One region of the Sphingomonas pollutisoli genome, then DNA from elsewhere that is predicted to be linked to it. Evidence: riboswitches for the same ligand, from Rfam matches in the RefSeq annotation. Region 1 holds a riboswitch; the other holds the start of a gene.
The links. Region 1 has a riboswitch for fluoride ahead of PX554_RS20540 (hypothetical protein). Riboswitches for the same ligand answer to the same signal wherever they lie in the genome.

Region 1 (6,929 bases):
CATTCTTGGCTACTCCGGGCGCTACTGTCCGCTGCCTTCGCGACGCTCGCCGTCATCTTCGCCAAGGTTGGGGTCGCGCAAGTCGGCTCGGATCGCGCGACGCTTCATCGCACCAGCGTAATCGCAATCGACTCCCTGGGCGAGCCTCTATCCGTGCGGGGTTGGGCCGGGATCGCCCTTATCGCCCCGTGCCTGGCCCTTGGTTGAAGCGGTGCCGAACCCCATGCCTCCGGTTGTCGAGCACGCGGACGGCTCGTCTTCCCGAATGCCGCGAGACACAATGAGCGTGTCGCGGCTGGCTTTTGTGAAACGCGAAGCAACGCTCATCGTCGCATTCATCATTGTCGCCGCCGCGCTGCTTGTGGTCATCCGGCTAGGCTCCGAAATCCGCGAGGACGGAACCTCGGATTTCGACCGTTGGCTCCTCCTGTCCTTGCGTCAGCCGCGCAATCTCGCCGTGCCGATCGGCCCCGCCTGGCTACAGCCCGTTCTTGTCGACATCACCGCCTTGGGAGGCGCCACTGCGCTCACGCTGCTGACCGTCTCGGTCGTTGGCTATTTGCTGGCAGCGAAAAAGTGGACCACCGCAGCGCTGATCGCAGCCGCGACGATCAGCGGAAGCCTGATCGGGCAGCTGCTGAAAGTCAGCTTTGCGCGTGCGCGACCGACCATCGTCCCCCATTTCGTCGAGATACATTCGTTGAGCTACCCGAGTGGACATGCCACGAACTCGGCCGTGGTGTTCCTGACGCTCGGGGTTCTGCTCGCTCGGGCTCAAACGGCGCGTGCGACCCGGATCTACGTCCTGGTGGCGGCGATGTTGTTCACAGCCCTGATTGGATGCTCGCGGGTCTATAACGGCGTCCATTGGCCCACTGACGTAATCGCGGGGTGGGTGATCGGCGGGAGCTGGGCTTTGCTATGGTGGGCGATCGCTCTTCGCGCGCAGCGAAGCCGCGTTGCCAGTTCATTGGACTAGAAAGAGATCGCTCTTGAGTTTTATGAAAGTACTCGCTCGGACGCGGCCGATCCCAGCCGTGATAGGCGCCTTGCTCCTGCTCGGGTGAACGCGGCGAGCTATTCCCTGGCCGGATGTCACACTCGTCGAGGAGGTCGCAGGTCATGGAGATGGGTCATCCGTGGCAAATGGCCGCGGGCGATGGACGTAGGGAGCGCCAAACGGCGGCGTCCATCGCCCCCAAGGCGGACGACGGGCAAACCCCAAATATCTTTAGATTTCGCCTCGCGCCTTGAACCATTTAAGCGCGGCTTGCGAACTCCCACTCACGATCTTCGCCCAGCGCAAGTCCCGGAGCGGCTTGTCCTGGGCGCCTAGCCACCAATATTCCTTCACGATCAGCAGGGACCAATTGGGCGCTGCGTCATGTTCCACCAGGATCGTCTCCATCGAGAAGGAATGGCTGGCGCCGCTGAAGCTGTGCCGTTCGCGGTTCCAGACCGTACCGGCAATCTTCCAGCTTGTTCGCTTCGCACTGCCATTCGGGTTCGCCGACGCAACGAGCAGATCGAAGACCCGGAAGAATGAACGATCGGCCAAGCTCCTCATATTCGTCGGCTGTCCTCGATTTCATCGGCGTCAGCGCACTTCAGGATCTCGTCTATCTCTATCCGAAGGCGAAGGTCGGCGGTCCGGGCGATCTGCTGGAGCAGCTTGAGCGCATCATAGCGCGCGATCGGCGGTCCATGGACAAGCGCGATCCCGCACGCGGCGGCGGATACGCGTTCATCAGGATCGTTCATGAAAGGCACGACCACAGGCCAGCCGCCAGGTGGAAGGCCTAGCGCGAGGAGCATTGCCAGAATGGCATGGCGATGACGGACGTTGGTCTCAAAGTGCCTGCTCTGGTCGGCTGCGAGCCGTTCCAATCGATCAAGGAGGCATCTGGAGGCGGGCAAGCCTAAACGCCGAAGTCCTTCCTCAGCGGCGTGGCGGCTGCCGTCGTCGCCAAGTGCGGTGACCAGTTCGGGAATGGCCGCCGCGCGTCCGAAGGCGGCGAGCGCATGGACGGTGCCGATGAGATGCGGCCTGGCAGCGACGATTGCGCGAAGGGTTTCGAATGCCGCTTCGAAACGGTTTTGAGCGAGCACTTCCGCGGCGCCGTTCATCACTGCCTCCTCGCCCGCACGCTCGACGGCGTCGGACAGCAATCGGGGATTCTGAAGAAATTCGAGAAGGATGTCGTTAGCGTGGATCGCACCGAGCGCCCGGGCTGCGAGAATGCGAGGCTGATAGATGCCGCTCGGCTCACGTTCGGTTAGGAGTGTCTCAAGCGGCACGCGCGCCGCATCCCCAAGCGCGACCACATCGCTCAACGCTTCCTCGCCATCATGGAGGCGGCGTAGTCGCGAGACTGTCGCTTCCGCGGACGAGCCATCGCCTGGATCATGTCGGGCACGAGGGGTTTCGGGGACTGGGCCCGTCTCGAGGTTCATGACCGTGCTCCCGCCGATCGGCGTCTTGGCAGGAGTCATCAGCCACGGCGGCATTTACAAAGGGGAACCCCATCCCTTGTTCCCATGATATAGAACAGGAAAGTCCGAAGGCCAACTCTGCGTTGGGAATTGGAGGCCGTGGCGCCGGGAACTGCCTTCGCCCTCCAGGGATTGTGAAATGGGCGATGGAGTCCGCCTGAACCAACCGCCCATTGGGCTGATGACTCCTGCCGCAAGTCGTAAACGGTAGGAGCCCGTAATGGACCCGCGCGTCGCGCGCCTTTTTCAAGACGAGACGTCGGAACTGCCGTCGGCGGGATCGACGGATTCACCCTTTGGTTCGATCCTCTTTAGCGACCGGAAGCGACATGAGAACGATGTTCCTGAGCCGGCTCATTTTCGGGATCTCTATCTGGACCAGATCGTGGCGAGCGCCACCAAAGGGCGAGAGGAATACCACCTCGTCCCCTTTTATCGCGAGGCGCTCGGCAGCCTCGACGATATCCAATACCGCCAGGCAGTCGTAGGTGATCTGCAACGTGACACGCTTCGAGAACAGTTGAACGCGTTCGCGGGCGCCATGCGGCGGATGCGCGAAGGACTGGGACGGGCGGAGAAGCATCGCCACCCGCTTCAGAAGCAGGCGCGTGTGCTGGAAGCCGCACGCAGTTATTGCGAGGGCGTTTCGCGGCTCAAGGCCGATCTCGACGCCGGTCCGCCAAGATCAACCGGTTTGCGGCACTGGCAGCGATTTCTCAGCGACTATGTGCAGTCCGCGGGATTTCAGGCGCTGGCGGGCGAGGCAGAAGATGTCTCGGCTGAGCTTGTCGCCATCCGGTACACGATCCTCATTCGCGGACTGGATGTGCGGATCGATCCCTTCGAGGGGCAGCCAGACTATGGAGCCATAATCGTCGACAGCTATGCACGCTTCGCTCAGGGGGACGAGGAGAGGTTCGGGTTTCATATTCCCGAAGAGCAGGAGCTGAACTTCATCGAGGGCCGCATTCTCAGCGAGGTGGCGCGTGCTTTCCCTAGCCCTTTCTCCGCGCTCGGCGAGTTCGCGTCCAGATATGGCGCGGGCTTCGGCGACGAGATTGTCGTTCGCTTCGATCGCGAGATTCAATTCTACCTCACCTATCTCGATCATATCGCGCCGCTGAAGAGCAGCGGCCTCAGCTTCTGTTTGCCCGATGTCGTCGCGGCGAAGGACGTCCATGCTGACGAGGCGTTCGATCTTGCGCTCGCGCAGAAGCTGCTTGGCGGCGAGGATGCGATCGTCACCAACAGCTTTTCCCTGGCGGGACGAGAGCGGATCATCGTCGTGTCCGGCCCCAATCAGGGCGGCAAGACCACCTTTGCGCGCCTATTCGGTCAGCTTCACCATCTTGCCTGCCTGGGACTTCCGGTCCCCGGCCGCGCGGCGCGGCTGCACCTGTTCGATCGAATCCTGACGCATTTCGAGCATCCCGAGGTGGCGAACAGCGCCAACGGCAAGCTCCAGGACGAGCTTGTTCGCATGCAGGCGGTCCTGAGCAGCGCAAGCGGCGAGAGCATCATCATCATGAACGAACTCTTCGCCTCGACGACATTTCGCGATGCCAAGCTGCTCAGCGAGCGGATCACCGAACGTCTCGTCACACTCGACCTGCTATGCATATGGGTGAGCTTCATCGACGGTTTGAGCGAGATGAGTGATACCATGATCAGCATGGTCAGCGGGGTCGATCCGGACGATCCAGCGCGAAGAACCTATCGGCTGGACCGCCGGCCGGCCGATGGCCTTGCTTATGCCCGGGCGATCGCCGGCAAATATGGCCTGACCCGCGTGCAAATTGCGGAACGGCTCAGGAAATGAAGGCCTATCTTCTTTTTCCCGACCGGGAAAGCGACTGGCGCTGGGTGTCGCGCTCGATGGAGTTGCACGAACTGACGCGTAGCGGCCGCCGCGCCCATGGGCTGGAAGATTTTCGCCCCGATGCGGCGCTGCCGTGGAATGCCGACGCGCTGATCCAGGACCTGGGACTCAATTCCCTGTTCTCAATGATGGCAGACGGCGCTGACGACATCTTCGTGGCGGTACGCCGGGAACTGTTAACGGGCGTCGCGAACGACCTCGAGGTTGTCCGCTACCGGCAAGCCATGCTGGCGGATGTGCTTGCCAATCCTCGGACCGTTCGAGCCCTGCACAGCCTGGCGACCGAAGGCATCGATCTCCATAGACATCATTTCCTTGGGACCTTGTCGCGGGATTATCCCGACACGGTGCTGCGATGGGCGATCGACCTATTGCGCGACACGCTCGCCACGATCGCGAAACTACGCAGTCTGGCCGGGGACGCGACCGCCCAATTCCAAGCGCCCGGCTGGCTCCGCTTCTTCTCGATGATCGAGACCGATCTCAATCGAGACTATGTCGCGCAGCTGGCGCAACAGCTCGATGAGCTTCGCCTGCGTGACGGCTTGACGATGAGCGCATCGCTCAAAGGCGGCAATGTCCCCGGCGAGTATCGGCTTCATCAGTCGCCGGTCTGGCACCAGACCTGGTTGCAGCGGCTTCTGCGCCGCTGGTTCCCGTCCTTATTCCGCGAGGAGCTGGGCCCGTTCGGGTTCTCTCTCGCGCCGAGCGATGAATCGGGCAATCGAGCGCTTCGGGAGTTTGCCAACCGTGGCGTGGCGATCGCGGCGGAGGCGCTCGGCAACGCCGCAGGCAGCCTCAAGGACTTCTTCGAGATGCTGAGAGCCGAAACGGCCTTTTACGTCGGTTGCCTGACGCTCCACGAAGCGCTGAACGCGGCGGACCTTCCGACGTGCATGCCAGATATGGCGTTGCCGGCGCCATCGCTGGACTGCGATGGGCTTTATGAGCCGTTGCTCGGACTCCATCTCGACGGGAAAGTCGTCCCGAGCGATGTGCATGCTCGAGGCCGGTCGCTCGTCGTCATCACCGGTGCCAATCAGGGCGGAAAGTCTACGCTGCTCCGCTCGATCGGCGTTGCCCAACTCATGGCGCAATGCGGGATGTACGTTCCTGCGCGCCGCTTTGCCGCCAGCCTCTGTGGCGACGTGCTGACGCACTACAAGCGGGAGGAAGATGCCGGACTTGTCAGCGGAAAGTTCGACGAGGAGCTGGCGCGCGTGAGCGATATCGTCGACCATTTTCGTGCCGGTGCGCTGATGCTGCTGAACGAGTCGTTCGCCTCCACGACCGAGCGGGAGGGCTCGGATATCGCCGACGACATCGTGGAGTCATTGTGCGCGGGTGGCGCCCGGGTCGTCTTCGTCACCCACCTTTATGAATATGCCCATCGGGCGGCGGAGCGGCACGATGAAGCATCGCTCTTTCTGCGCGCCGACCGTGACGATCAGGGTCGGCGATCATTCCGCATCCTCGAAGGCGAGCCGCTCAGGACCAGTTTCGGTGAAGATCTGTATCGTAAGATCTTTGAAGGTTCGACGACAGCTATCGATACGGCATAGAACCACGTATGAAGAAACCGGTCGGCAAAGAGAGCGCCGGATTTCTTGTCGACTGGTTTTCGACCGGCTCGGTCGATCCTTGCGCGACATCGATGAACACGGCGATTGCGGCTCATGGACGCTTCTCACCCCCCAGGCGAAAATGCCGACTCATGCGATCGTCGCGGCCGTCCCCAACAGCGCAGCTCGCCGATCCCGCGCTGCGATCTGCTGCGCCGCCGCCTCCGCCGCGCCGCTCCGCACCTCCCGCGCCTGACGGGCCAATCCCATGATCGACCGTCCCGCATCCTCTAATTGACGGTCCAGTTCGCGGTCGAATCCACGCAAGATGTCCTCCGCCTGCTGGCGGAGTGTCCATCGCAGGTTTTCCGTATTCTGCGTCGTGATGCGCTCGACCTCCTGAAGAAGCCGCCGTCGGCGGCGCGCGTCGCGCCAAGCCGAGGGAAGAAGCCCATCGGTCAAGCCGGTAGGCAAAGGATTCATCGTTTCTGCTTGACGCTCGATCCAGGCGAGTTCGCGCGGCGCCTTCAGTTCGATCGTCACGGCGGGAACGACGAAGCGAACGTCGAGCGCGTCGATCGCGATCTGGCGCATCCGCTCGAGAGTCGGCAGAATCCGGTCGCGGGCACGCTCGGCCGCGGCGTCCAAGCGGATGCGGACGACTTGGGTCAGCTCGCGATAAGCGTCTTCGAAGAAACGGGTGCTCGCCGCCGCGATCACCGTGAATGCGCGTCGGTCGTGCGAACTGTCGATTGTGGGATCAAGAATCTGTCGGAGATGGTTCTGCGCACGCTGCCGGATCCCGGCCGCCTCTTCATCGATGAAGTTGCGGAGGCGCTGCCGTTCGCCGGCCATCAGATCGCCGGCCACACGCTGCTGCTCCATGATCTTGTCAACACCCTCACGGATAGCGGCGAGCTTCTCATCGAGAGCCTCGACGGGAAGTTTCATGGCCGCGCGGGCGATGTCGTTCTGGAACGCCAGCTCGGACAAAT
Region 2 (6,929 bases), on a different contig from region 1:
ATACACCTACACGATCAACGGCTACGGCCCCGAGGATAACTGGACCGCGCTGTTCAAGCCGGGCGAGCGCGTGCGCCTGAGGGTCATCAACGGCTCGTCGATGACGATCTTCAATGTGCGCATTCCCGGCCTGCCGCTGGTGATGGTGCAGGCCGATGGGCAGAACATCCGTCCGGTCGAGACTGACGAATTCCAGATCGGCGTCGCCGAAACGTTCGACGCGGTGGTCACTCCGCCCGATGTGCACGCCTATACCCTCGTCGCCGAGGCGGTCGATCGCTCGGGCATGGCGCGCGCGACACTGGCGCCGCGCGCCGGCATGGTCGCTCCCGTGCCAGCGCTGCGCCCGCGCCCGCTGGCGACGATGACCGATATGGGCATGGACATGCAGGGCATGTCAGGCGGGATGGACATGAAAGCGATGCCGCCGCGTGGGCCCGACCCGACCGCCGAACAGAACGCCTCGCGGCTGCTCGCGACCGAACCCGTCAAGCCGCCCGCGCCGTCTAAATCCGCGACTGCGATGGGCGGTATGGCCGGCATGCCGATGGCCGCGCACGGCGACATGCAGGGCACGTCGATGGCGGGGCACCACATGAAGGGCATGAACATGTCCGGCCAGGGCGGCGGTATGGACATGTCGGGCGGCATGCAGATGTCGTCGATGTCGATGCGCGATTTCGACAATGCGCCGGGGGTGAAGAAGGGCGCCGGCGTCTCGACCATCGCGCCGATGCCGAAGGATCGCACCGGCGAGCCCGGGCAGGGCCTCGAAAATGTCGGCCACCGCGTCTTGGCCTATACCAACCTCGTCGCGCTCGAGCGCAACCCCGACGTGCGCGCGCCGTCGCGCTCGCTCGACATCCACCTCACCGGCAACATGGAGCGGTTCATGTGGTCGTTCGACGGGGTCAAGATGTCGGATGCCGCGCACCCGATCCCGTTCCACGACGGCGAGCGCGTCCGCGTGCGTCTCATCAACGACACGATGATGGCGCACCCGATCCACCTGCACGGCCATTTCTTCGAGCTGGTGACGGGGCACGGCGATCATGCCCCGCGCAAGCACACCGTGGTCGTCGCCCCAGGCGGCAAAGTGGCGTTCGACCTGACCGCCGACGCGCCCGGCGACTGGGCGTTCCACTGCCACCTGCTCTATCACATGATGGCGGGGATGATGCGCGTCGTCTCGGTCCGCAAGACGGGAGACGCGGCATGAACCGCGCGCTGATCCTCGCCGCGAGCGCGTTCGCGCTGGCCGCGAGCCCCGCGACTGCGCAGTCGATGCAGGGCATGACCATGCCCGGCATGGACATGTCTAAGCCGATGCCGAAGAAGGCGACGCCGAAGAAAAAGCCGGCCATCGTGAAGAAGAAGCCGTCATCCGGCTCGGCGGCCCGGCGCAAGGCTCCATCGCGGTCTCGCGCGACCGGCCAGTCGACGGACGCGATGGCCGGCATGGACATGGCCCAGCCCACCACCAGCGACCAGATGCAGGCGATGCCGGGCATGGATATGTCGGGCAAGCCTGCGCCGGGTGGATCGACGATGCCCGGGATGGACATGACCCAGCCGATGCCGATGCAGGCCGCGCCGACCGGCACCGATCTTCCCGCCGGCAACGCGCCACCGCCCGCGCCACCGATGGATCGCTATGCCGATCGCAGCTTCGGCGCGGCGGCGATGCAGCCGGCCCGTGCGGCGTTCCGACACGAAAATGGCGGCGAGACTTTCTCGCAGGCGATGTTCAATCTCGCCGAGCTGCAGATCAGGAACGGCCGCGACGGCTATCGCTGGGACGGCGAGGGCTGGTTCGGCGGCGACCTCAACCGCTTCGTAGTGAAATCGGAGGGCGACGGCACGTTCGGCAAGGGTGTCGACGCGGCCGAGGTGCAAGCGCTCTACAGTCGCGCGATCGGGCCGTATTTCGATCTCCAGGCGGGCATCCGCCACGATTTCCAGCCGACACCGACGCAGACCTATGCGACGATCGGCATCGAAGGCCTGACGCCGTACGAGTTCGACACCGAGGCGGCATTGTTCCTGTCGACCAAGGGCGACGTGCTCGGCCGGGCCGAGGGCTGGTATGACGAGCAGATCACGCAGCGTTTAGTGTTGCAACCGCGCGTCGAGATCAATTTCGCGGCGCAAAATGTGCCTAAGAACCGGATCGGCGTCGGCCTTTCCACCGCCGAGCTGGGCCTGCGACTGCGCTACGAGATCAGCCGCCAGTTCGCGCCCTATGTCGGTATTTCCTACGAAGCAAAGGTCGGTCGCACCGCCGATTATGCCCGCGCCGACGGTGAGAGCCCGCACATGACGAGCCTCGTGTTCGGCATCCGCACCTGGTTCTAGAGGAGATCGTTCATGGCCGACTCGCGCAAGCCCCTTCGCCATCATCTGCCAAGCGGCCCGTTCGTCGCGATCGCCACGATCGTCGTCGTGCTGCTGATCGCTGTCTTCATCTATTCTGGCATCTACAACATCGGCGCCGATGCGCCGCACTCGCGCCCGGTCTACACGATGCTCGAAGGGCTGCGCGATCGATCGATCGCGGCGCATGCGCGGGGCATTACCGTGCCCGCCGATCTTGAAAGCCCGGCGCATGTGTCAGCGGGCGCCGGGCTCTACGGTGAGATGTGCCAGGGCTGTCACCTCGCCCCCGGCGCCGAGCGGACCGAGATTTCGCGAGGACTCTACCCGCAAGCGCCCGAACTGGCGAAGGGCACCGACCTGACGCCGGCGCAGCAATTCTGGGTGATCAAGCACGGGGTCAAACTCACCGCCATGCCCGCCTGGGGTAAGACCCATCCCGATGCGCTGATCTGGGACATGGTCGCGTTCCTCCAGAAGATGCCGGGTATGACGCCCGCTGCGTATAAGGCAGCCGTCGCCACTGCGCCCGAGGATCATGACGCGATGATGAAAGTCGCACACGGCCATACCGGGGAGGGTCACGTGTAACGGCTCGTTGCCCGTCGAATCACGCGCCCACCGGATCATGGATGCTTGACGTCTCCCAGGTTTTCGCGACATGCCGACAGCGGCAATGGAATCTGCCTGGCTTCGCCGAACCGCCCGTTTTGGGCTGATGACTCCTATCTCACATTATATTGGAGGTAGGCCATGCGGTCGGTCATCATCGTGTTCCTCGGCGCCGGGATCGGCGGGGCGCTACGACATCTGGCAGGCTTGGCGGCGCTGAGGCTGCTCGGCCCGGATTTTCCGTATGGGACGATGTTCGTGAACGTCGTCGGCGCCGCGACGATGGGATTGCTGGTCGGCCTGTTCGCGTTCCGAGTTTCCGGCGACGCCGATCTGCGGCTTTTCCTGACGACGGGGCTTCTCGGCGGTTTCACGACCTGGTCGACGTTCGCGCTCGATACGGTGACGCTGTGGGATCGAGGCAATCTGGTTCTCACGCTGCTCTACACGGTGGGCAGTTTCGTGCTGTCGATCGCCGCACTCGGAACAATGCTTCTGCTCGCACGTCGGTTGGCGTAGCGGATCGTTACGGTCGCTCCCTGGAAGGCAAGGAATAAAATGTCCGACAAACCTGACGAGCAGGCCCCGGTCGATCCGGAAGTCGCCGAGATGGAAGAACTCGAGGAGCACGAGCGCCAGAAGCGGCGTGAGGAAGAGAACGACCGGAAGCCTTGAGTTCCCGCCCCAAGCTCGGCGTGACTGGAAGCCGCATTCTCCTCACGCGGTCGCTTTCGACGCAGCATCCGGGATCTAGCGCGTCATGCCGAGGACGGTGATCAGCGCCAGGCTGATACCCCCGAGCGCGACCAGCGACAGGATCACCGCAGCGGTGACGCGACCGCCCGCCTTGGCGACGGTGCGCACGTCGACGCCCAGCCCGAGCGCGGCCATCGAAACGACCGTCAACACCGTTGCCGCTTCGCCGATCGGCGCGATCGCGGCGTGGGGCACGAGGTCCGCCGAACGCAGCCCGACCAGCGCCAGGAAGCCGATGATGAACCACGGCACGAGGTGGTGGATCGGCGGACGCCCCGCCTTGGGCCGATCGCCCGCGGTGACGTGCGGTGCCAATTCGTCGTATTCCTCGCGCAATTTGGGCGCGACGAGCGACAAAACGAGACATACCGGCCCCAGCATCAGCACGCGGACCAGCTTGACGAGCGTGCCCATCTGCACCGCCTGCGCGCCGAGCGGCGCGGCGGCGGCAATGACCTGCGGCACGGCATAGACGGTGAGGCCGGCAAGCGCGCCATAGGCGATCCCGCTCAGCCCCATCAGGACGCCGAGCAGCGGCAAGCCCAGCACCACGGCGACGCCGAGCACCGCGGTGAAAGCGATCGACGAGGCGACGTCGTCGCCGTCGGCGCCGATCACCGGCGCGATCGCGGCGATCGCGGAATTGCCGCAGATCGAATTGCCGCACGCGACGAGGATCGCCAGCCGCTTGGACAGGCCGAGAAAGCGGCCGAGTGTGAAGCTGACCAGGATCGCGGTCGCGACGATGCCGACGATGCCGATCAGCAAGGCCGGCCCGGCCGCGAGGATCGTCGCCGCGCTGACCGACGCGCCGAGCAGCACCACCGCGATCTCGAGCAGTAGCTTGGCGCTGAAATCGATCCCCGGAAACCATCTGGCGGCTGGCGTCCAGGCGGTGCGGATCGCGGTGCCGATTAGGATCGCGAGCACCAGCGCCTCGAGCCATGCGCGGCCAAACAATGCCTGTTCCGCTGACTGTAAGGCATAAGCCGTGAGTGTCACGCCGACGCACAGCAGCAGACCCGGCAGCACACCTCCGATCCCTGTCATGGCGGGGCGCGTCTCGTCCTGGGTAAGCGCTAGCGAAGTCATCACAATTCCTTTCGAGTGACACCTTGGCCCCCGGTCGGGCGGCATTCCAACGATCGCTGCCTGTCGTTCCGATCGGCTGGGACGATCGATCAGCGCGAGAGAGCGGCGATCACCCCGCCGACGGTGGCGAGCAGCAGCATCGCCGCAGGCAGAAAGATGATCTGCGCCATCGCCTCGCGGCCGCTGACGACGCCCGTCGCGATGTCGACCGGGCCGGCGAGAAAGTCGGCGAAGCTGCGCTGCCGCTCGCCCGGGGCCGGGCTGTCGGCGAGCAGGATGCCGCCGACGATCAGCCCGAAATACATAATCATCAGCACGGTGATGACGGTGAGCACCAATCCCGCTGCCGCGTCGCGCGCGAAGAACAGCCAGAAGCTCGCCAGCATCGCCGCGTAGCAGCCGACCAGCGCCTTGAGCACGCCCGGATGGATGCCACGCGACGCCACGCCGGGCGCAATGCGCTCGAGGTCGTCATAGGGGCCGGCGTCGGGGACCAGCGTCAAACGGGGACGGACGGGCGCGGCAGAAGCGTGTAGGATGTCGTCATGTCGAAGCTGCGTGGCCATGATAGCCTCCTGGCAAGTGGATGCCGCAAAGGATGGGCGCCTGGGAGCGATCGCTCCAACGGGTTCTCGTGGTCGTTCCGATCGGGATGACCGATCGGTCGCTTGCGCTGCTCGACGATTCCGAGGCCGCGGCTACCCGCGCTGCGAGCCTCGAGGCCGACCACGTTCGCCCGATCGAGGCGTGGCGGGAGAGGCTGCTCGTCGGCGGTCGCCGCGTGCCGCACGTCGATCCGCTCGACGGCGGTGCTAATGCGCGCCTGTTGCTGCTGCTCGAAACGCCCGGACCGGGCCGCGCGCCGGTCCGCTTCGTCTCGCGCGACAATCCGACCGGCACCGCGCGCAACCTGCGCCGTTTTCTCGACGAAGCCCGCATCGCGCGCGCCGACATGCTACTGTGGAACACCGTGCCGTGGATCGTGCACGCCCCCGGTGCCCGCAACCGTGCGCTCCGGCGCGGCGAGATCGCCGAGGGGCTGTCGCTGCTGCCGCCGCTGCTCGATCTGCTGCCGCGCCTGGAGGTCGTCGTGCTCGCAGGGCGCATCGCCGCCGAAGCCGCGCCTGTCATTCATGCGCATCGACCCGAGGTCGCGGTGCTGACGATGCCGCATCCCAGTCCGACCTATGTCTGCACCGATCCGGCGATTGTCAGGCGGATCGGCGAAGCGCTCAGGAAGGCGGGCGAGAGGCTGCGCGGTCGCGACGTATCGTGAGACGGCCTTAGCGGGCAGCGCCTGTCGATCGCCCATGCAACTGAACTGGCGACCGCGATCAATCTTCCTTCATGATCGGAACGATGAGGACGATCCATTTTTCTTGATGGAACGGGCAACCCATAATCGGCGGCGACAAGGAGACAGACCATGAATAAGTCAATCGTCGCTGCCGCGCTCATCGCATCCGCCCTCGGAACGCCGGCCGTCGCCACGACGTCCAAGGACGCGGCACCGTTCAGGATGCGGCATATCGAGGCGACCATGCCCCAGGATCCGTATCTGTCGCCACTCGATTCGGTCACCGAGCCGCATTACAGCCCGGCGGCCGATCTCGCGCCGGCCGCCCAGGTGATCGACAGCGCCATACCTGCTGGCACGCCACTCGACAGCGCGGTGGAGATGCTCCGCACCGCAGGCGCTCATTGTCGGCAACAGGATAGCAACGCGGTGAGCAGCTGCACCTATTTCGATATCCAGGCTAGCGGCGAGCACATCGATTCCGTTCATTGGAAAATCAATCTTCTCGCAACAGACGGAAAGCTCGATCGTGCGGAATTGCAGCGGTGGTGGACCCGTCAAGAAGGCGATTGAGCGATACTCGATTGCTGATCCCACACATCGACCATGATCGGCGCTTGCTCATCGCACGCGCATGGCGTTCGCCGTCACCAATAGCGAGCTTGCCAGCATCGCCGCCGCCGCGATCAGCGGGGTCATCAGACCGATCGCCGCGAGCGGCAGGGCGACAAGGTTGTAAAGCAACGCCAGCGCGAAATTCTGGCGGATGATCGTCGCGGTGCGGCGCGCGAGCGTCCAC

Region 2: it holds a riboswitch for fluoride, as region 1 does, so the genes downstream of both, crcB (fluoride efflux transporter CrcB) here and PX554_RS20540 (hypothetical protein) in region 1, are expected to answer to the same signal.

What each region holds. Positions count from the first base shown of each region.
Region 1 covers NZ_JARFNJ010000011.1:26,078-33,006, reverse strand. Annotated here, with positions in the region: gene PX554_RS20550 (phosphatase PAP2 family protein) at 281-979, shown strand; gene PX554_RS20545 (hypothetical protein) at 1,232-1,558, opposite strand; gene PX554_RS20540 (hypothetical protein) at 1,564-2,334, opposite strand; fluoride riboswitch at 2,477-2,540, opposite strand; fluoride riboswitch at 2,627-2,691, shown strand; gene PX554_RS20535 (hypothetical protein) at 2,783-2,992, opposite strand; gene PX554_RS20530 (MutS-related protein) at 3,014-4,312, shown strand; gene PX554_RS20525 (MutS-related protein) at 4,309-5,934, shown strand; gene PX554_RS20520 (dynamin family protein) at 6,085-6,929, opposite strand, start outside.
Region 2 covers NZ_JARFNJ010000021.1:18,927-25,855, reverse strand. Annotated here, with positions in the region: gene PX554_RS24900 (copper resistance system multicopper oxidase) at 1-1,219, shown strand, start outside; gene PX554_RS24895 (copper resistance protein B) at 1,216-2,355, shown strand; gene PX554_RS24890 (c-type cytochrome) at 2,368-2,964, shown strand; fluoride riboswitch at 3,037-3,108, shown strand; gene crcB (fluoride efflux transporter CrcB) at 3,127-3,504, shown strand; gene PX554_RS24880 (YeiH family protein) at 3,736-4,833, opposite strand; gene PX554_RS24875 (hypothetical protein) at 4,923-5,399, opposite strand; gene PX554_RS24870 (uracil-DNA glycosylase) at 5,468-6,109, shown strand; gene PX554_RS24865 (hypothetical protein) at 6,260-6,703, shown strand; gene PX554_RS24860 (heavy metal translocating P-type ATPase) at 6,752-6,929, opposite strand, start outside.